Regions from separate parts of the Nakamurella deserti genome, predicted to be linked through region 2. Evidence: riboswitches for the same ligand, from Rfam matches in the RefSeq annotation. Region 2 holds a riboswitch; each other region holds the start of a gene.
What was found. Region 2 has a riboswitch for S-adenosylmethionine ahead of DB033_RS16390 (amino acid ABC transporter permease). Riboswitches for the same ligand answer to the same signal wherever they lie in the genome.
Positions count from the first base shown of each region.

Region 1: another riboswitch for S-adenosylmethionine. It lies ahead of DB033_RS15875 (aminotransferase class V-fold PLP-dependent enzyme); the one in region 2 lies ahead of DB033_RS16390 (amino acid ABC transporter permease).
Region 3: another riboswitch for S-adenosylmethionine. It lies ahead of DB033_RS14450 (bifunctional o-acetylhomoserine/o-acetylserine sulfhydrylase); the one in region 2 lies ahead of DB033_RS16390 (amino acid ABC transporter permease).
Region 4: another riboswitch for S-adenosylmethionine. It lies ahead of DB033_RS11970 (DUF4395 domain-containing protein); the one in region 2 lies ahead of DB033_RS16390 (amino acid ABC transporter permease).

Region 1 is NZ_QCXS01000003.1:571,236-576,624, forward strand. It holds gene DB033_RS15870 (pilus assembly protein TadG-related protein) at 1,827-2,246, opposite strand; SAM riboswitch class IV at 2,403-2,516, shown strand; gene DB033_RS15875 (aminotransferase class V-fold PLP-dependent enzyme) at 2,561-3,979, shown strand; gene DB033_RS15880 (MDR family MFS transporter) at 4,063-5,389, opposite strand, start outside.
Region 2 is NZ_QCXS01000003.1:682,737-688,125, forward strand. It holds gene DB033_RS16375 (FAD-dependent oxidoreductase) at 1-284, opposite strand, end outside; gene DB033_RS16380 (ABC transporter substrate-binding protein) at 356-1,399, opposite strand; gene DB033_RS16385 (amino acid ABC transporter ATP-binding protein) at 1,470-2,234, opposite strand; gene DB033_RS16390 (amino acid ABC transporter permease) at 2,231-3,286, opposite strand; SAM riboswitch class IV at 3,558-3,674, opposite strand; gene DB033_RS16395 (erythromycin esterase family protein) at 3,754-4,938, opposite strand; gene DB033_RS16400 (TioE family transcriptional regulator) at 4,998-5,389, shown strand, end outside.
Region 3 is NZ_QCXS01000003.1:228,503-233,891, forward strand. It holds gene DB033_RS14440 (ScyD/ScyE family protein) at 1-148, opposite strand, end outside; gene DB033_RS21690 (hypothetical protein) at 249-374, shown strand; gene metX (homoserine O-acetyltransferase MetX) at 686-1,969, opposite strand; gene DB033_RS14450 (bifunctional o-acetylhomoserine/o-acetylserine sulfhydrylase) at 2,010-3,413, opposite strand; SAM riboswitch class IV at 3,636-3,751, opposite strand; gene DB033_RS14455 (hypothetical protein) at 3,873-4,475, opposite strand; gene DB033_RS14460 (GNAT family N-acetyltransferase) at 5,009-5,389, shown strand, end outside.
Region 4 is NZ_QCXS01000002.1:2,614,425-2,619,813, forward strand. It holds gene DB033_RS11955 (FAD-dependent oxidoreductase) at 1-734, shown strand, start outside; gene DB033_RS11960 (hypothetical protein) at 731-958, shown strand; gene DB033_RS11965 (TerC family protein) at 1,070-2,179, opposite strand; SAM riboswitch class IV at 2,668-2,781, shown strand; gene DB033_RS11970 (DUF4395 domain-containing protein) at 2,816-3,307, shown strand; gene DB033_RS11975 (PucR family transcriptional regulator) at 3,311-4,501, opposite strand; gene DB033_RS11980 (DedA family protein) at 4,702-5,389, shown strand, end outside.

The sequences.
Region 1 (5,389 bases), 110 kb from region 2:
CCTGCTCCGACGGGGCAGTCGCGCCGCACTCGACCTGTCCACAAGGATCAGATCGTTACTCCCCATCGCCACCGTGGTCGGTACGCTACTCCGATCGGGTCGCGCCAGGCGGGGCCCACGTCGGCGAACGTGGACAGGGGTTCTGGTGGGGCGACGAACGACCGACACGCGACGTGCGCTGCTGGCGCTGATCACCGCGGGGTTGAGTGTGACCGGGATCGCTGCCTGCAGCGCCGGGCAGGCCAACCCGGGAACCACGCTGGCGCCGGTGGACAGCTCGGCGAGTCGGAGCGAGGCGCTCTCCACCGCCACTGATGCCTCGTCCAGTTTGGGGTCCGGAACCGCAGCGCAGCCGACCGATGGCGGATCCCGGTCTGAAACAACGCCCCAGACCCCCGAGTCGACAAGTTCAGAGCCCACGAAGATGCCATGGTCGAATTTGGACCTCAGCCCAGACCAGGTCCGTGAAGCACAGGCAGCGCTCGACGCTTATGTCGGATACCGCCGCGTCTCGGACCTCACCTTCACCGACCCTCGGAGGGATTGGGCTTCAGAGATATACGAATACGCAGCAGACCCAGTGGCGTCTAATCTTGTAAAGTTTGTCAGGGACCCCGCGTTCCAACAGGGCAGCGGAGAAGGCCGCACGATCATCGACCCTCGAGTTACGGAAGTAGGAACTGGAACAGTCGAACTCAGCGACTGTGTCGATAACACTGCTTCCATCTTCGTCGATGCGAATGGAAATTCGCTCATTGCGCCCGATGCACCCGGCTTCTACCGTCGCCATCCGGCAACGGTGTCAGTCAGCCAAATCGACAACCGATGGCTGGTAACCTCCGTGGTTAACGACTTCAGTGTCCAATGCTAGCGATGAGGATTGCCGGCGCAGCACTATTGATGGCGCTCGAGAGCCTCGTTGTATTAGCTCCTGCGTACGCCGACCCAGACCAGCCCTCGGTTTCAAGATCGTCAGCCCCGACGGCCGGTTGTGGCGATCAAGTATGCATCGTCGGCGCGACTGATTCAGTAGTAAAGAAAACGCTGATTGCGGTGGTTACGACAGGAGCCACTGCCGTCAAGTCTTCAATGGAGAGCCTATGCAAGCAACAACCTATGCCTACCCAGCCAGCCGCCGACTCACCGCTCTGGGCGGGACACACGCCAGCAGACGGATTTATTGCCTACGACATTTGTCCGACGAACTCGGCAGCCGTGCCATTTACTAACTCTCAGCCCTATTTCGTTGGGAATGGGACCACACCTACCGCCGTCAGCCCTGAGGCGCTTGCGCTAAGCGCACAGGCAGCTATTCGATTCGTCCCGCCGGTCCTTCACTTTGGACCCGACACGCAAATAGCCGTGAATCGCTGGCTCTACCTGTGGGTTGACAATCCAGGTCCACTGATTGCACAGGCTACGGCTGGAGCGGTGACTGTGACACTCACAGCCACGCTGAGTTCGGTGACGTGGTCCATGGGTGAACCCGCCAACCCAAAGGCGCCTAAGGGGCCACCGGCGACCATCACATGCGACGGCCCGGGGCGCGATCCTGGCCCGACCGCCAACGCGAACATTTCTAAGCCGGCTGCTTCGGACGCGTGCGTCTATGCCTACCGTTGGCGCTCCCTGCCGGAACGAACCGGGGGCACAGCAACCTGGCCGGTCACGGCAACCGCGAATTGGACCGTCACCTGGACATCGAACGTGGGTGTGGGCGGCGCGCTCGACGCCCCGCCGCAGAGCTCCACCACCCCGGTGTCGGTCGGCGAATGGCGCAGCGAGCTGGTCGCCGGCCCCAACTGACCGGACCCGATCACGCGTGATCAGGCCTGGTCGTACCGCAGCCGGCTGCTCGACTCCACGTCCTGACGCAGGGTGGGCGTGAAGAACATGTCGCCGAAGGTGATGGGGGTGTCGGTCCAGCACGTGGCGGTCACCGTGTCGGCCCCGACCACGACGCGCACGCCGACCCGACCCGGGCGCACCGCGAGGTAGGCGATGGCGGCGTCGTTGGCGAGCGCCATCTGTCGGGGCCGTCCAGGCACATCGGCCGCGTCACTGGCCGCCAGCGCCGCCCCGTCGCACTGGTTCTGCAACCGACTGCGCCCCAGGAACGCGGACCCGGCCGCCGTCACCCCGGCCACCAGGAGCAACAGGCACAGCGTCAGGCCGAGCAACAGCGGGGTGATCGACCCCCGGTCGTCCTCGCCGCCGCCGGCATGCCGCAACCCGTTCGGCCGCATGCTCCACCCCGCTTCGTCCGCGACCGGTCCAGCGTAGAGACGTTCACCGGGCAGCATCACCCGTTCGCCGAAGTTGTGGACAACTGAGCCCACCGCTGTGGTCCCGGTTACACCCGCTTCGAGCTCGGCCCGGACCCGTGTTAACGTCGTCGCGTAGGTCATGAGTGCTAGCGACAAACCCTGGTTTGCTAGCCGGCAACCCTCCTCCGCGGTGGGGTGCCCCAGGTGAAGACCTGGCCGTCCGGTTGTCGCCGGCGGCAAGCGCGGATCTCCGGCTCGTCCCCGGCGGTCCTTCGACCGCAAGGAGACCAGCCATGACGCTCACCCTCGAGGACCTGCACTTCCTCACCGCCACCGGTCCCGTCGAGGCCTCCCTGCCCAGCGTCGACGCCGCGACGCCCATCACCGGCGCCCACGCACCGGGCCTGGAGATCGTCGGCGCCGGTCACCGGGTACCCCTGGCCGACGGCTCCCACGTCGAGTACGCCAATCTCGATCACGCCGCGTCCGCCCCCTCGCTGCAGGTCGTCAAGGACGCGGTCGACGCGGTCCTCGAGCAGTACGCCTCCGTGCACCGCGGCGCCGGATTCGACTCCCAGCTGTGCACCGCGCTGTACGAAGGCGCCCGCGAACCCATCCGCGCCTTCGTCGGCGGACGTTCCGACGACGCGGTCCTGTTCACCCGCAACACCACGGACGCGTTCAACCTGCTGTCGCACTGCCTCCCCGACGACACCACTGTCATCGTCTTCGAAACCGAGCACCACGCGACGCTGCTCCCATGGGAGAAGCACACCGTCGTCCGCCTGCCCGCCCCGGCGACCCCGCAGGCCGCCGTCCGCGCCGTCGGGGACGCCTGCCGCGACGCCCGCCGCAACGGGCCGGTGCTGGTCGTGGTCACCGGGGCGAGCAACGTGACCGGCGAGATCTGGCCGATCGCCCGGCTCGCCGCCGTCGCCCACGCCCACGGCGCCCGCATCGCCCTCGACGCCGCCCAGCTCGCGCCGCACCGGCCCTTCTCCATTACCGACCTGTGGGTGGACTACGTCGCGATCTCCGGGCACAAGGTGTACGCCCCCTACGGGGCGGGCGCGCTGATCGGCCGCGCCGACTGGCTCGCCGAGGCTCCCCCCTACCTCGTCGGCGGCGGCGCCACCTCCACGGTGGAGGACGACCGCACCGTCTGGAAGCCCCTCCCCGACCGGCACGAGGCCGGCACCCCCAACATCCCGGGCGTCGTGGCGCTGGCCACCGCCTGCCATGCGCTGCTCACCACGGATCGCGACGCGCTGGTCACCGCCGAACGCGACCTCACCGCCCGGTTGATCCGCGGGCTGTCCGACATCCCCGGCGTCACCGTGCACTCGCTCTTCACCGGCGGGGCCAGCGTCATCGGTGTCGCCACCTTCACCCTGAGCTCGCTGTCGTCTCCGGTCGTGGCCAGCGCACTGTCGGCCGAGTACGGCATCGGCGTCCGCGACGGCGCGTTCTGCGCCCAGCCGCTCGTCCGCCGCCTGCTCGGCGCGGCAGGCTGCGACTCCGTCGACGGCACCGGGCATGCTGTCCGCGCCTCCGTCGGTCTCGGCACCACCACCGAGCACGTCGACCGGCTCATCGCCGCGGTCACCACACTCGCCACCGAGGGCCCGGGACTGCGCTACGTCACCGTCAACGGTCGTCCGCAGCCGCTCCGCGACCAGCGCACCCTGCCGAAGATCGTGGCCTGGCAGTAAGACCTCGAACACGACGGTGGCCCCCGACCAAAAGGTCGGGGGCCACTCGTGTCTAAGGACCGTCTCAGGGACGGTCCAGCGCGTCAGTCGCGACGGTGCCGACCGCCGCTCGGCTTGGTGACCTCAACGGTGGGAGCCGAACCCGCCGTGACGAGATCGTCGTCCTGCTGCCGCTCGCGCTCGGCACCGGCGGCGTCGTTGAGACCGACGTTGCCCGCAGCCGCCGCCGCAGCGGCGTCCTCCTCCTGGATCTCCTGCAGCGCGGACTTGGTGCGCAGCGGGACCTCCTTGAGCAGGAGGACCAGCAGGAAGGCGAGCACCGCGACGATGCCGGCGAGGATGTAGACGACGTGGGTGGAGTCCACGAAGCCCTGCTTCACGGGCTGAGCCAAGGTCGCAGGCAGCGTGTTGATGAACGCGGAATCCTCACTGAGGCCCGCGAGCTGCGCGCCGTACTGCTGCATGGAACTGCCCGACGACGCCAGCGCCTGCTGGAACCCCGGTGTCCCGGCGACCGCCTGCACCTGGGTGTTGACGTTCGTGGGCAGCCCGTTGAACAGCAGCGACAGGAACACCGCGGTGCCGATGGTGCCGCCGGTGGCCCGGAAGAACGTCGCTGAGGACGTGGCCACACCGATGTCGCGGGCCTTCACCGTGTTCTGGACGGCCATCATCATCGTCTGCATGTTCAGGCCCAGCCCGGCGCCGAGGACGAGGAAGGTGCCGGCGAGGACCAGGTACGGGGTGTCGACCTTGATCAGCGCGAGCATCATCGCGAACGCGACGATCAGCAGCGCGGTGCCGACGACGGGGAAGATCTTGTAGCGGCCGGTCTTGCCGGTGATGATGCCGGAGCTGATGGAGCCGCCCATCAGGCCGACCATCATCGGCAGCAGCCACAGACCGGACTGGGTCGGCGTGGCCCCCTTCACCAGCTGCAGGTACAGCGGCAGGGTGGCCAGGGCTCCGAACATCGCGAGGCCGATCAGCACGTTGACGACCAGCCCCTGCGAGAACTGGCGGTTGGCGAACAGCCGCATCGGGATCAGCGCGTCGTCACCCATGCGGCGCTCGATGAGCACGAAGCCGACGATGCCGAGCACGCCGACGACGATCGAGACCAGGCTGGCGGCCGACGTCCAACCCCACTTGTTGCCCTGCTCGGCGACCAGCAGCAGCGGCACCATACCGACGACCAGCGCGACCGCTCCCCACCAGTCGATGCGGTGCTCGCGCCGGGTGTGCGGGATGTGCAGCACCTTGAGCACCACGGCCAGCGCCACGATGCCGATGGGGACGTTGATGAGGAAGACCCAACGCCATCCGGTGACGCCGAAGATCGTGTCCGCACCGGCGAAGAACCCACCGATGATGGGGCCGATGACAGACGAGGTCCCGAAGACGGCGAGG
Region 2 (5,389 bases):
ACGGCGGCGGTGAGGGTGAGCAGCGCGGTGCGGGAGTCCCGCTCGAGGGCGTGCCAGAGGTCCAGGGACCGGGCGGCGAGTGCGACGTAGGACGGCTCCGGGTAGCCGTGCCGGAAGATCCGCGAGCTGCCGTGCGAGGCACCCCGCCGGTGACGGGGTCCGAACTGCTCGAACAGCACCACCCGGGCGCCGCGCCGGGTGAGTGCCCAGGCGGCGGCGGACCCCATGACGCCGGCGCCGACGACGGCGACGCGGGGTCCGGTGGACGGGAGGGTGCTGGTCATCGGGAGGTCCTCGATCGATGGGGATGCTCCGGCCCCGGTGGTCCGGGGCCGGAGCGGGCCGGAACGGATGGTCAGCCGGTCGTCTTCGGCAGTCCCTGCGGGTTGAGCTCCGACGACGGGACGGCCTCGCTGCTGATGGCCCAGCGGTCGAGCACCCGCTGGTAGCTGCCGTCGGCGAGAGTGTGGTCGATGGCCGCCTGCAGTGCCTCGGCCAGACCGTTGCCCTTCAGGGTCAGGGTGGCGATCTTGCCCTGCAGCGCATCGCCTGCCCCGGAGAAGCGGCCCACCACCTTCGTCTCGCCGGTCACCGCGGCGTGGTACTCCGCGGTCGGACTCGGACCGAAGTACAGGTCGATCCGGCCCGACGACAGCGCCAGGTAGTAGTCGGTGGCGTTCTGGTAGTACTGGATGTCGGCCGCCTCCAGACCGGCGGCGACGTTCTCCTCGTTCCACTTCACCAACAGCGCCTCCTGGTTCGTCCCCGAACCGACGGCGATCGAGAGTCCGGCCACATCAGCCGGTTTCGTGATCGTGACGGTGCTGTCCGCGCGGGCCTCGAAGGCGAGGTTGTCCAGGCGGTAGGTGGCGAAGTCGTACTTCTCCTTGCGCTCCTCGGTGACGGTGACGTTGGAGATGAAGGCGTCGACCTCGCCGGAATCGACCCTGACGAAGTTCTGTGCCCAGTCGGCCGCCTGGATCTGGACATCCAGCCCGAGGACGTCACCGAGGAGGTACGCGATGTCCACCTCGCTACCGATGATCGTGGTGTCGTCGGTGGCGTAGAAGCGCAGTGGCGGGGCGGTGCCGGCCGAGCCGGTGACCACCAGGGTGCCCTTGTCGCGGATCTCGGCCGGGACCAGGGCGGCGATCTCGGGAACGGCGGCGACGGTGACCCGGCCCGCCTGTTCGGGGCTGAGGTCGAAGCTGACGCCACCACCGGCGGGCGGGACGGACGACTCGTCGGCGGCGGGTGCGATGGCGCCGGCGGCGACGGTGCTGGCCGCGGCGTCGCCGTCGGCGGCGGTCCCGGTGGAGCTGCCGCAGGCGCTGGTCGCCAGGGTGACGGCCACCAGGGCCGAGATCCACGCGAGCGGTCGTCGGGAGCGGGGAGACATGGGATTCCTTTCGGGGGCGGCCGCAGCCGCCGGGGTGACCCCGCGGGAGCTCGCGGGGAGGCTGATCAGGTCAGAGAACCCTGGAGAGGAACGCGAGCGTGCGTGGCTCGCGCGGGTGATCGAGAACCTCGGTGGGCGGGCCCTGTTCGACGATGACGCCCTCGTCGAGGAAGACGACGGTGTCGGCGACCTGCCGGGCGAAGCCGATCTCGTGCGTGACGACGACCAGGGTGATGCCCCGGGCGGCGAGATCGCTGATGACGGCGAGCACGTCACCCACCAGCTCCGGGTCCAAGGCCGACGTCGGCTCGTCGAACAGGATGACCGTGGGCCGCAGCGCCAGGGCCCGGGCGATGGCCACCCGCTGCTGCTGGCCGCCGGAGAGCTGCCGCGGGTAGGCGTGCAACTTGTCGGACAGGCCGACCTGGGCGAGCAACTCCCGGGCCTCCGCCTCCACCTCCCGCCGCGGCCGGCCCTGCGCCGAGACCGGCGCCTCGATGACGTTCTGCAGGACCGTGCGGTGCGCGAAGAGGTTGAAGTTCTGGAACACGAAGCCGATGGCCGAGCGCTGCTTCAGGATCTGCTTCTCGCTCAGCCGGTGCAGCGTCGTGCCGTCCAGCCGGTAGCCGATCAGCTCACCGTCGACCAGCACCACGCCGCGCTCGGCGGGCTCCAGGTGGTTGATCACCCGCAGCAGCGTCGACTTGCCCGAGCCGGACGGGCCCAGGATGACCGTGACCTCGCCGGCCCGGACGGTCAGGTCGACGCCCCTGAGCACCTCGTGGGCGCCGAAGGCCTTGTGGACGCCCTTGATCTCCAGCGCCGGCGCGGTCATGACGCCGCCTCCGCGTCTCGTTCGCGGCCCGGTCGCGCCTGCCGGGCCAGGAACACCAGATGGCCGACCTTCGTCCGCAGTCGCTGCAGCGGCGTCGGGGGCAGGTGCCGCGACGACCCGCGGGCGAAGTACCGCTCGACGTAGAACTGGGCGACCGTCAACACGGTGGTGACCGCGATGTACCAGACCGTCGCCACCATCAGCAGGGCGATGACCCGGCCGTTGCGGCCCAGGATGACCTGCACCTGGTAGAACAGGTCGGCCACCGCCACGGCCGCCAGCAGCGAGGTGGACTTGACCATCCCGATGACCTCGTTGGTGGCGTTGGGCACGATCGCCCGCATCGCCTGCGGCAGGACGATCGCGAAGAACTGCCGGCGCCGCGGGATGCCCAGGGACGCCGCCGCTTCGGTCTGGCCGGGATCGACGGAGATGATGCCGGCCCGGATGATCTCGGCCGCGTAGGCGGCCTGGTGCAGCGAAAGGGCGATGACCGCGGCGGTGAACGGCGAGAACAGGCTGCGCACCGAGAAATCGAAGAACGACGGCCCGAAGGGGATCCCCAGACTCAGCGTCTTGTAGAGCACCGAGATGTTGAACCAGAACAGGATCTGCACCGGCAGCGGGATACTGCGGAAGGCCCAGACGAACACCCAGGACACGGCTTTCAGCAGCGGGATCCGGGAGAGCCGGGCCGCGGCGATGCCGATGCCGGCCACGAACCCGATGGCCACCGCGTAGAGCGTCAGCTCCAGGGTGAGCCCGAGCGCCCGCAGGATTGAGTCCTTGACGATGTACTCGCCGAAGGTGGGCCAGTCCCAGGTCTCGTTGGTGGCCAGGCCGTGCACGAACTGGGCGCCGAGCACCAGCACCGCGGCGGTGGCGATCCAGCGCCATGGGTGCCACCGCCGGGCCACCGTCAGGGCGTCGACATCGATGGTGCTGTAACGGATCTCGATGTCACGGGGGGCCGGTCTCGGTTCCGGCCGCGGCGGTGCGGATGGCGGGCCGGGAGTCGCGGCCACGCCGGATGGGGTCGACAGGGTCGTCATGGGATGCCTTCGGATGGTGTGCGGGGACGCCGTGCGACGTGCGCACGGGACTGGCTCGGAGGTGCGCCACCGTTCGGGTGCGGGGAACGGCGGGGGTCGTCCGCGGGAGCGGACGCGGGGGATCGGTCAGACCCGGATGGCGGGACACAGGGACGAGCTCAGCCGTCCGAGGTCGAGGTGCAGCCGGAAGCGCGGGTAGCGCACCGGACCGCCGCCGCAGGTGCAGGGTGACGCGCCCACGATCCTGCCCTCCCGTTCGGGGCAGTCGAGCTGCCCGCGCTTGCGGTGACCGCTGCTGCGGTGCCGCCAGGTCCTCATCCGGAGCACCCCACCGCGGAGGGAGGGTTGCTGCCCAGCAAGCCGGAGCTGATCGCTGGAACTCGTGACCGGGGATGACGCTACGTCGAGCTGCCGTCAAATGCAACCGAGGTGGTAGGAGTCACGGATGGGGGCGAGAACGGCCGCGCTCAGGCGTCCCGGGCGAAGACCACGCCGTCGACGGTGTCCAGCTGCGCAGGATCCAGCGGGGCGTAGCCGAACCACGGCGACACCCGGGCCGGCGGACCGGCCGTGGCGTCCGACAACGAACGGGCGTCGATCAGGAACCTCCCCGTCGGCACGGCGTGCAGCAGCCCCTCGAGCGTGTCCGGCGCCGGAACGTCCACACCGTGGGCCCGGACCGTGCCGACCGCACCGGCCAGGTGTCCGTAGTCGGTGCCGAGATGCGAGGCGACGACAGCGCCGGCGCCCCACCAGGAGAACGGCGGGCCGCCCATGCTCATGGTGCTGGCCGTGCGCTGCAGATGGCTGTTGTGGGCGTGGACGAACACCGGACCGCGGGCGGCCAGCGCGAGGAGTTCCGCGGCCATCATCGCGTCCCGCAGGGCGCACAGCCGCTGGAGCCGGTCGCCGGCCGGAGTGGCCATCGCGGCGTGATACCGCAGCAGCCCCACCGCCGAGCGGGCCCGGAGCTCGGCCCGCTCCACCTCCCGCCCGGACGACGTCGACCGCAGGCCCGGTCGTTCGGCCTCCAGCAGGGCGACGAGGTCGTCGGCGATCACCCGCAACCGGGCGACGTCGGTGGATCCGCCGATCGACCGCGCCGGGTCGTACATCGCGGCCGGGTCCGTCCAGCGATCGTCCGGTCCGACCAGTTCGCCCAGGAGCTCGACAGGACAGGGCATCCGATCGTCACCCAGGTGGTGCGCGAGGAAGCGGTGCAAGGGTTCGAGGGCGCACCGGGGACTCGACGCGGCCGCCATCTCCAGCGGTCCGTCGAAGCCGGCGAAACGGACCAGGTCGTCGGCGGGTCGGTCGCGGTTGACCTCCCGCAACCACCTGACGAGTTCGCGGTTCGCCGGGGACGCTCCCCAGCCGTGGCTGAAGCCGCGGGCCATCACGTCGTCGAGGTCGCCGGCTCCGGTGGTGACGTGGTCGTCGACGAGGAGACCGTTGAGACAGTCGGTCTCCAGCGCGATGGTCCGGTAGTCGGCGGTGGCGACGAGATCGCGGAACAGGTCGTTGCGGAGCTCCAGGAGGACCTCGGAGCCGTGGGTGGGTTCACCGAGGGCGAGCACCCGGGGCGGGGCGGGGAACAGGGTCAGCGCCGCGGCGGCATCCAGCGGATGGACGGGGAGGTGCGGATCGGTCATCCCTTCAACGGTATCGTTGAACACCCGAGTGAGACTTCGGCTCAGGAACGGGCAGGTCGTTGACCGGCAGACCTCAAAGCACCGACCGGCAGCGGCCGGTCGACCTGGGGCGCTCCCACGGGTTGTCGGCGCAGACCGTGCGCAACTACGAGGCGGCGGGCATCCTGCCTGCGGCGGTCCGGTCGCCGCACGGTCACCGCGTCTACACGGAGGTGCACGCCGGGGCGCTGCGGGCGTTCGTGGCCCTCGTCCCGGGCCACGGACACCGGACGGCGACCGCCGTCCTGCAGGCGGTCACCCGGGGGGACGTCGACCTCGCGCTGCGGATCATCGACGAGAGCCACGCCCAGCTGCTCGACGACCGCCGGACCCTTCGGGCCGTCGAATCCGCGCTGCGCGACGTGGATCCCGCGCCGGCCACGACGGGCGACACCTTCGTCGGCCCCCTCGC
Region 3 (5,389 bases), 450 kb from region 2:
CGGTGATCCCGCTGGGGTCGCCACCGCCGTGCCCGCCGTGCCCGCCACCACCGTGCCCGCCACGCCCGTCGCCGGCCTGCGCGACCGGTGACACCAGGGCGGCGGCGAGCAGCCCCGCCGCCGACCCGACGATCCATCTGTTTCGCATCCGCACGTCTGCTCCGCTCCTTCGCGGCCCGGTGGACCCGGGCGGTCAGGCAGGAAATTAGTCCGGTCCGTCCGGCCCGGGCCAGACCTGTGGAGCGGCTGTGAACGTTCGGGAAGGCGTTTCCGTCGGTCGGCTCAAGCGGGTCGACCACGTGATGTGGGTCACACCCCTGTTCGCCGCAGGGTCGCTCATCGCCGTTGCGCTGACCGGCGCGACCCGCGCGTGACCGGTCGTCGGACCGTGGTCATTCGCCCGCGAGATCGGCGTCGTGGGGGTGCCCGTCGACGTCGGCGAACCGTCGACGCTGACCGTGACGCAGCGCCAGACTCCCTTCGACTTCGGCGCTCGCGGGTTGGGCGTCGTGCGGGTTCCCGTCCGAGTCGGCGGGCCTGGCGACGCTCACCGGTGACGCGTCGTCGGGTTGCCGGGCGACATCGGCGGGCTCCCGATGCTCACCGGCGTGGCGTCGTCCGTGTGCCGTTCGAGGTCGTCGGGCCGTCGGTGCTCCTGGTGGCGCTGTTGGCGCGGCGGCGCGCCTCAGCGGTCGACGGTGCCGGCCACCCGGGCGGCGCGCACGGAGGCCACCGCGTCCGCGACGACCGCCTCCACCTGATCGGCCTCGATCAGGAACCCGTCGTGACCGAACTCCGAGTGCATGGTGACGACCGGGCGGGTGGTGGGGGCGGCCGCGAGCTCCAACCCCAGGTGCGGGGGGAAGAGCCGGTCGGAGTCGACGACGGCCACGGTGAGTTCGGCGGTGATGCGTTGCAGTGCGGCGGTCAGACCGCCGCGACCACGGCCCAGGTCGTGGGAGTTCATCGCCTCGGTGAGGCACAGGTAGGAGTTCGGGTCGAACCGGCGACCGAGCTTGGCCCCGTGGTACTCGAGGTAGGACTGCACGGCGTAACGCCCGCCGTCGGCGGTGCTCTCCCCCGGCTGGTCCTGACGACCGAACCGGGTGTTGAGCTCGTGCTCGCTGCGGTAGGTCGCGTGCGCGATCTGCCGCGCCACCGCCATCCCGGCCAACGGCCATTCGCCGTCGTAGTAGTCACCGCCGTGGAAGTGCGGATCCGCCCGGATGGCCGACAGCTGCGGCGTGGTCCAGCCGATCTGGTCGGCTGAGGAGTAACCGCAGGTGGCCAGGGCGACGGCCGCCTGCAACCGGCCGGGCTGGCCGACGGCCCACTCCATCACGCGCATCCCGCCCATGGAGCCGCCGATGACGGCCAGGAAGGTCCGGATGCCGAGCGCGTCGGCCAGTGCGGCCTCCGCGGCGACCTGGTCGCGGATGGTGAGGGTGGGGAACCGGGAGCCGTAGGGACGCCCGTCCGCCGCGATGGACGACGGGCCGGTGGTGCCCTGGCAGCCGCCGAGCACGTTCGGCGCGACGACGAACAGCTCGTCGGTGTCCAGCACCGCGCCGGGGCCGATCAGACCGTCCCACCACCCGGGCGTCGGCTGACCCGGTCCGGCCGGGCCGACCACGTGCGCGTCACCGGTGAGCGCGTGCAGCACCAGCACCGCGTTGCCGCCTGCCTCGTCGAGCGTGCCCCAGGTCTCGTACGCCATCCGGACGTCCGGCAGCACGGCGCCGTTCTCCAGCACGAGGTCGCCGATGTCGGCGAAGCGGCGGCCCGCCACCGGATCGCCTTCCCGCCAGATCTCCGGACGCGGCGTCACTTCGACGCGGGACAGCGGCGAGACGGTGACGTCGGGGCGCCGCCCGGGAACGGCGGACAGCACCGCCCCCGCCCGGACGCCGGTGGAGCCGGCTCCCGGGTCGGGCGCGGTGCGATCGGCGTAGGCCATGGAGATCAGCATGCCAGTTTCGTGGTCGTAGGAGTGTGAACGTTCAACGATCTCAGACGCCCGCGGGGGCCACTTCCGGTTCGACGGGCTCGACGGCGGCGTCCGCCGGCTCGGCCACGGCGGCCTCGTTCGCGGCGGCCGCCGCGGCGAAGCCCTTCTCCAGATCGGCCAGGATGTCGTCGATGTGCTCGATACCGACCGCGAGCCGGATCAGGCCCGGGGTGACGCCGGTGCTGGCCTGCTCCTCGGGGGTGAGCTGCGAGTGGGTCGTGGACGCCGGGTGGATGACCAGCGACCGCACGTCACCGATGTTGGCGAGGTTGGAGAAGATCTCGAGTCCGTCGGCGAACGCCTCTCCCGCGGCCGCGCCGCCCTTCACCTCGAACGCGACGATGGCGCCGCCACCGTTCGGGGAGTACTTCCGCTGCAGCGCATGCCATTTCGACGACGCGAGGGCCGGGTAGTTCACCGAGGCGACCTCCGCCCGACCCTCGAGGAACTCCGCGACCGCGGTCGCGTTGGCGACGTGGCGCTCCAGCCGCAGCGACAACGTCTCCAGCCCCTGGTTGAGCAGGAAGGCGTTGAACGGTGTGGTGGCCGGGCCGAGGTCGCGCAGCAACTGCAGGCGGGCCTTGAAGATGAACGCGACGTTGACGCCGAACAACCCGTCCGGGCCCAGGTCGACGCCCCAGGTGAGGTTGTTGTAGCTCGGGTCCGGGGTGTTGAAGATGCTGAACTTCTCGGGATCCGCGGTCCAGTCGAAGTTCCCGGAGTCGACGATGACACCGCCGATGGCGACGCCGTGCCCGCCCAGGTACTTGGTGGTCGAGTGCACCACGATGTCGGCGCCGTGCTCCAGCGGCCGGATGAGATACGGGGTGGCGACGGTGTTGTCGACGATCAGCGGCACTCCGTTGGCGTGCGCGACGCCGGAGACGCCTTCGAAGTCGAGGATGTCCAGTTGCGGGTTGGAGATGGACTCGGCGTAGAAGGCCTTGGTGTTGGGCAGCACCGCCGCCTGCCAGGACTCGAGGTCGTCCGGGTTCTCGACGAAGCTGACCGTGATGCCGAACTTCGGCAGCGTGTAGTGCAGCAGGTTGTAGGTGCCGCCGTACAGGCGCGGGGAGGCGACGATGTGGTCGCCGGCGTTGGCCACGGTGAGCAGCGCGATCGACTCGGCGGCCTGCCCGGAGGCGACCAGCAGCGCACCGACGCCGCCCTCGAGCGCGGCGATCTTCTGCTCGACGGCGTCGTGGGTGGGGTTGTGGATGCGGGTGTAGATGTTGCCCAGCTCCTGCAGGGCGAACAGCTTCGCACCGTGCGCGGAGGAGTCGAAGGCGAAGGAGGTGGTCTGGTAGATCGGCAGCGCGCGGGCGTGGGTGGTGGCGTCGGGCGCCTGGCCGGCGTGGATCTGGAGGGTCTCGAACTTCCAGTCGTTGCTCACGGAGATGCTCATTTCTCGTCGCCGACGGCGACGGGGAGGGCGGTCCGACGGGGCGCGACAATGCGACGGTCGACGGCGGATCGCGGGGATCGGGGTGGTGCGGGCCGGTGGGGCTGATCGCGTGCGGCGGACGGATCCGGGCGGCGGGCGATCAGCCGCGCGTCAGCGGCGACAACACATTCGTGCACACACAGCGGCGCTCCGTTCAGGCGTCCCACTGGTCCACCTGCTGGCGGACCGCGCTTGTGTCCCGCACTTCGCGGGACACCGGGTCAATCACCCGGGGCACCCCACCGCGTGTGGAGGGTTGCCGCCCAGCGAGCCGGGGCTTGACGCTGGAACTCATGACCTGGTCGAAAGTGTATCCGACCGTTCGGGGGGACAACGGTGTGATCGCCGGGTCCGGCTCGGCCGCTCCGTACGGTCCGGCGACGGCGCGGGAGGGTTCCCCGAGAGCCGTCGTGTGCGCGGTCAGACCAGCAGCGCGTTGGTCGCCAGGTGCCCGGCGAAGATGTCGAGCACCTCCCGCGCCTGGACCCCGTCGCGGCGCGCGACGTAGTCGATCATCAGGCCGTCGAGGGTCGCCTGCACCAGGGCGGCGAGCTGCGGGACGGGGACGACCCATTCGATGCCGTACCGGGCCTCGACGCCGGCCAGCCACTGCTCGGCGATGCGCAGGTGGGTCGTGTGCAGCGAGAACCCCATCCGGGCCAGCAGCCCCGGGTCCCCCACCTGGCCGAGCAGCAGGACGTGCAGGGCGTGGTGCTCGTCGATCCGCTGCTCGATCATGTCCCAGACCGCACGCAGCGAGGTGCGCAGCCCGGTCTCCAGGCACGCGGCCAACCGGACGGGGCCGCCCGGATTGGCGACGTGCGAGTCGAGCAACCTCGCCGTGATCGCGACGTAGATGCTCTCCAGGGAATCGAACCAACGGTCGAACTCGGCCCGCCCGAGGCCGGCGGCGGCGCAGATCGCGTCGGCGTCGATCGCGCCGAGACCACGTTCGATGAGCAACGTGACCGTGCTGTGCAGGATGCGTTCGCGACCGTCGAGGGCGGTGTCGGGAGAGTGCACGGATCGCTCCTGTCGTGGGTCGCACCGGTCGGCGGATCTCGGGACCGGGCGGCTGTCGTGCGGGTCGCCCGGTGTGCGTGGTGGGCCCAACGGACGGTGCGGCTTGAATAATAATGCGCACGGGCCGGTCGCGAGGGCCGATCGAGTCGCCCGTCCGCTGGTGCCTCGGGGCGGGCCCGGTGGGATGGGCGGATGATCGGTGCCTGGCGGGTTGAGGTGGTGCTCACCGCCGAGCTCCAGAGCATCCGGCGGTCGGCGGAGTCGCCCGGCGCTCCGGGGCGGGCCCCGGTGGGATGAGCGGATGCACAGTGCCTGGCAGGTCGAGGTGGTGCACACCGCCGACCACGGGACCATCAAGCGTCCGATGACGTCGCCCATCCGCTGGCGCCAGGGAACGGGCCGCGATGGGATGGACGGATGCACAGCGCCTGGCAGGTCGAGGTGGTGCACACCGCCGACCACGGGACCATCAAGCGTCCGATGACGTCGCCCATCCGCTGGCGCCCGGGAACCGGCCGCGGTGGGATGAGCGGATGAACGGTGCCTGGCGGGTCGAAGTGGTGCACACCGCCGACCTGGGGAGCATCCGGCGGTCGGCGGTGCGGGCGCTGCTGTACGAGGTGTTCGATGACATGACCGAGCCCGACTGGGAGCACTGCCTCGGGGGCGTGCACGCGCTGACCGTGGCCGACGGCGGGATCGTGGCCCACGCGGCGCTGGTCGCGCGGCGCCTCGGACATCGTGGTCGCCCCCTGCGGGCCGGCTACGTCGAGGGCGTCGCGGTCCGCCCCGACCGGCAGCGGCAGGGTCTGGGGTCGGCGGTGATGGCACCCCTGGAGCGGATGATCGTCGACGCCTACGAGGTGGGGGCGCTGGCCGCCACGGACGACGGCGCCCGCTTCTACACGGCCCGC
Region 4 (5,389 bases), on a different contig from region 2:
CCGCGGATCCGACGTCGGGGGTCCGGGTCCGCCGCGGCCGGCTCTTCGAGCCCGGCGAGCCGGAGCCCTCGATCCGGGCCACGCCCGGGTACGCGGTGTGCACCGGAGAGGACGCGATCCCCCGGCCCGGGACCACCTACCGCGCGGAACTCCCGCTGGCCGACATGCGCGTCTATCTTCCCTACCTCGTCGAGCGGCTCGGCCGGGCGGGCGGTGTCGTGGAGCTCGGCACGGTGGCGACCCTGGCCGAGGCCGCTGCGATGGCGCCGGTGGTGGTCAACTGCGCCGGCGTCGCCGCCGGAAGGCTCACCGGCGATGCCGATCTGCACCCGGTGCGCGGCCAGCACGTCATCGTCGCCGATCCCGGTCTGGACGAGTTCTGTTACGAGGGCCACGCCGCCGCGTGGACGAGCTGGTTCCCGTACGGCGACCGGGTCGTCCTCGGCGGCGTGTCCGTGCCCGGCGTCTGGGACCGCACCCCCGACCCCGGGGTCACCGCAGCGATCCTGGAACGGGCCGCGGCGCGCGAGCCGCGACTGCGGGGTGCCGAGGTTCTCGGGGTCGAGGTGGGGCTGCGTCCGCGCCGTTCCACGATGCGCGTCGAGGCCGGCACCGTGGGCCGCACCCGGGTGGTGCATCACTACGGCCACGGCGGCAACGGGGTTCAATGGTCGTGGGGCACGGCACGCGACGCGGTCGCCCTCGCCCTGACCGGAGAGGAGCACCAGCGATGACCGACCCCCGCAGGTCCGGCGACGCGGGCAAGAGCTCGGAGCAGATCCTGGCCGAGGCTCTGCGCGCCCGGGCCGGCGGCACGCCCCGTGTGCCGACACGCAGCACCGCGACCGCCCGACCGGTGGCGGCCCGCCCGCCGATGACCATCGTGCAGCTGGTCCTCGCGGCAGCCATCGCCGGACTGGTCATCGGCATCCTGGCAGCCGTCCTGACGCTCGTCTGAGCCGGATCCGCGCAGTTCCGGCCCTTCCGCACCCCGAACGACCGGACGCCGGGCCGCTCACGGTGAGCGGCCCGGCGTCGGCGGGTCGGCGGGTCCATGGACCCGGATGGATCAGCTGCGGTCGGGCCGCCCGGTCGGGCCGGGCCGGTCCTCGGTGGCCACCGCCGCGGCGGCCGCGGCGGCACCCTCGGCCCGGTCGGCCGACGTGTGCGGGTGCTCGATGCCGTCCACGATGTCGTGGCGGTCGTGGGCCTGCAGTTCCGCGTCCTCCAGCGTCTCCTCCTCCTCCGGCGGCAGCGGCTTGCGCAGCGACAGCACGATCGAGAGCGTCAACGCGACGACGATGACCGCCAGCGAGACCAGCGACGGGATCTCCGGGATGGAGGTCGAGATGGTCTTGTGGCCGGCCTGCAGGAACAGCTTCACGCCGATGAAGGCGAGGATGAAGGCGAGACCCTTGCTCAGCAGGTGGAACTTCTTCAGCATCCCGGCGAGCAGGAAGTACAGGGCACGCAGGCCCAGGATGGCGAAGGCGTTGCTGGAGTAGACGATGAACGGGTCGCTGCTGACGGCCAGCACGGCCGGCACGCTGTCGACGGCGAAGATCAGGTCCGCGGCCTCGATGGCCACCACGACCGCCAGCAGCGGGGTGGCGATGCGCTTGCCCGCCTCCTTGTAGAAGAACTTGGTGCCGCGGTACTCGTCGGACACGGGCACGATCTTGCGGAGCATCCGGACCGCGAAGCTCTTGCCCGGGTCCATCGACTCGTCATCGTCCTTGAGCATCTTGATCGCGCTGTAGATCAGGATGGCGCCGAAGACGAACAGCACGGCGGTGAACTTGGTGACGATGGCGACACCGGCGGCGAGGAAGATGCCGCGGAACACCAGGGCGCCGATGACGCCGTAGAACAGCACCCGGTGCTGGTACTCACGGGGCACCTTGAAGTAGCCGAAGATCAGCGCGAAGACGAACAGGTTGTCGACGCTGAGGGACTTCTCCAGCAACCACGCGGTGGTGAAGTCGACCGCGGCGCCGCCGCCCAGGGTCAACCAGACGACGACGGCGAAGATCAGCGAGAGGCCGACCCAGACCGCGCTCCAGATGGCGGCTTCCTTGAACTTGATGACGTGCGCACCGCGATGGGCGAGCAGGTCGACGGCCAGCATGATGACGACCACGGCGCCGAAAGCGGCCCAGGCCCAGAGGGGAACGTTCACGGCAGTCCTTCGCAGGGGGAGTCGGGTGTGGTGCGGGTTGGCGCTGCGGCAGACCTCGCCGCGATGTCTCCAGAGTGCCGCCCTTCCGACTGCCCAACCATGAACACTTCGACACAAGGTGCGCCCTTTTCGTTGCCGAACCTCGGCAGATTCACTCCGAAGATGGTAAACGTCTGTCAAAGCCCTCGGAGTGGTGTGCGACCGCGGACCGACGGGACGCGGATGGAGGTCAGCCGACTCCGGCCCGACGCCGACCGGCCCCCCGGACGCACCCCCGGGCGCGGCTGTCGCGGTGGCGCCGGACCCGCGCGCAACCGAGGCGCGGCTGTCGCGGCGTCACCGACCCACGCCCGACCGGACGCACGTCGGGCGCGGGCTGCCGTGCTGTCACCGACCCACGCCCGACCGGATGCGCGCCCGGGCGCGGGCTGTCGCGGTGTCGCCGACGCAGTCCAGACCCGGATGCGCGCCCGGTATCGTGGCGTTCAGGTGATGAGCGTCAGCGACAAGCTCTGGCTGGCTGACCGGCAACCCTCCGCGACGACGGGGTGCTCCAGGAGAACCACCTGGCCGGCGTCGACCGACGCCGGCAACGTCGTGACCGGATGCCGTCCGGTCCCGTTCCCGGGAGCTGCCGTGGCTGCGGTGTTCGCCTTCCCCCACCCCGTCAACGAGAAGGCCGCGCGGGCCGTCGCCGGCCTGGTCGTGCTGCTGAGTACCGCCGTGCTGGTCACCGGCAGCCCCTGGTTGCTGGGCCTGCTGGCCCTGGGCTTTCTCGCCCGGGTGGCGGCGGGGCCGCGGTTCTCGTTGTTCGGGCGGCTCGCCACCCAGGTCATCGCGCCGCGACTCGGCCCGGCGGTACCCGTGCCCGGACCGCCCAAGCGGTTCGCGCAGGCCGTCGGCGCGACGTTGTCGATCGCGGCCTTCGGGTGCCTCGTCACCGGTTCTCCCACCGCCGCCCTGGTGCTGGTCGGGATGATCACCGTGGCGGCCACGCTGGAGTCGGTGTTCGCCGTGTGTCTCGGCTGCGTCGCCTTCGGTCGGTTGCAGGCGCTCGGCGTCATCCCGGCGTCGGTGTGCGAGGCGTGCAACGACATCCGGCTGCGGCGACCCTCGGCCACCTCCTGACGGTCAGGCCCGGTCCGGCCAGCCCAGCAGCCGGGCGCCGGTGACCGCGGTCTGCAGCTCGAAGCGCTGCGCCGGGTCGGCGGGGTCGCGTCCGGTAAGTTCGGCGATCTTGGCCAGCCGGTAGGTCAGCGCCCGCACCGACAGGTGCAGCGAGCGACCGGCCAGGGAGGCGTTACCACCCGCGGCGAAGTACGCCTCGAGGGTCTGCAGCATCGGCTCGACACCGCCCCGGGCGTGCACCAACGGCGCCAGCACCGTCTCGACAAGCTCCAGCATCGCGGCCCGGTCGCGCACCAGAACCCGGTGCATCAGCAGATCGGCCGCGTCCAGCACCTGGGCGGTCCCGCCCAGCTGGGCACCCAGCTCGAGTGCCTCCAGCGCCTGCTCGTAGGACGCCCGCACGCCGCCGGGGCCCTGGTGCGCCCGGCCCACCCCCATCCGCCAGGAGCCCACCGCGGCGGTCCGGCGGAGGTTGACCCCCTCCCCGGGATCCGACGGCAGGCTTCCGGTCAGGCCCGCGATCACCTCGTCGATCGCCGCCCGGTCCGGCGCGGCGAACACGACGACCAGGAGTCCGTCCTTGGTGGTGACCAGCGCGTCGGCGTCGGCGCTGCCGCCCTGGATGGCCCGTTCGAGCAGGGTCGTCAGCGGAGAGCTGTCGGTGAAGTCGCGTTCGGCGCGCACCACGATGACCGCCTGCGGGCCCACCAGGCTCAGGCCGAACAGGCCGGCGCGCTGCACGAGGTTGGGCAGCGCCTGCGCGCCCCCGATCAGCAGGTCGTCCACGAACTCCCGGCGGGCGGCGACCTGCGACCGGACGAGATCCCGCCGGGCGAGCTGGTACCCCTCGATGAGGACGGCGACGGCGTCGTCGACCGACCGCAGCATCACCTCACCGGCCTGCACGACCGCCGCCGGATCGTCCCGGGCCGCGACCACCTCGGGGAGATGCCGCCAGAGCCGCCAGGCGGCGGACAGGTAGAGATCGACGAGCGCCCGCGGCGGCACCCCTCGATCGGCCGCCGCGCGGCCGGCGTCCCGGTAGCGGGCGAGGTCGCGGCGCTGCAGCCGCCGGCCGGACGCGACCGCGTCGACCAGCACCGGCAGGAAGTCGTCCAGCAGGGCGACATCCACCCCACCGGCGTCGGCGGCCGCGCGGGCGCCGATCTCGGCCACCGGTGGACCCTGCGTCACGCTGCCTCCCGGATCGGACACCGGCGGACGGGCCCGCACCGATGAGCAAGGTACCGGCTCGACCGCGCGCCCACCCCACCGCGGGCGCCACCACGCAGCGTGAACCCGGTCCGGCGACCGGGGGAACCGCAGGTTGCGTGGGTGTGGCCTTCCTCGCGAAGCCCCCGAACGGCGGGGTCACTGATCCATACTGGTCGACGATGATGACGACTGAACTCGCCCTGCTGCCCGGCTGGCTGGACCCCTCGAACCTGATCTCCTCGCTGGGATCGTGGGCGGTGGTCGGCGTGCTGCTGATCATCTTCGCCGAGTGCGGCATCCTGATCGGCTTCTTCCTCCCCGGTGACACGCTGCTATTCCTGGCCGGCCTGCTGGTCGCCCAGGGCGCCGCCGGCGGTATCGACATCAACATCTGGTTGTTCGTCGCACTGCTGGCGCTGGCCGCCTTCGTCGGCAACGTCGTGGGCTACTGGATCGGTTACAAGGTCGGTCCGGCCGTCTTCAGCCGCCCGGACGCGAAGTTCCTGAAGAAGGAGCACATCGACCGGTCCGCGGCGTTCTTCGAGAAGTACGGGAAGATCACCGTCGTACTGGCCCGGTTCGTGCCGATCGTGCGCACGGTGGCCACCGTGATGGCCGGTGCGTCGAAGATGGACCGCAGGATCTACCTGACCTACTCCGCCATCGGCGGGATCATCTGGGTCGCCACCGTCACCCTGGCCGGCTACTTCCTCGGCCAGATCACCTTCATCCGCGAGAACGTCGACCTCATCTTCGTCGCCGCGGTCGCGGTCATCGTGCTCGGCCTGGTCGTCCCCGCGGTCATGCACCTGCTGCAGAAGCGCCGGAAGGGCATCAGCCCCGCCGAGTCCGACGCGGCGGTCGACG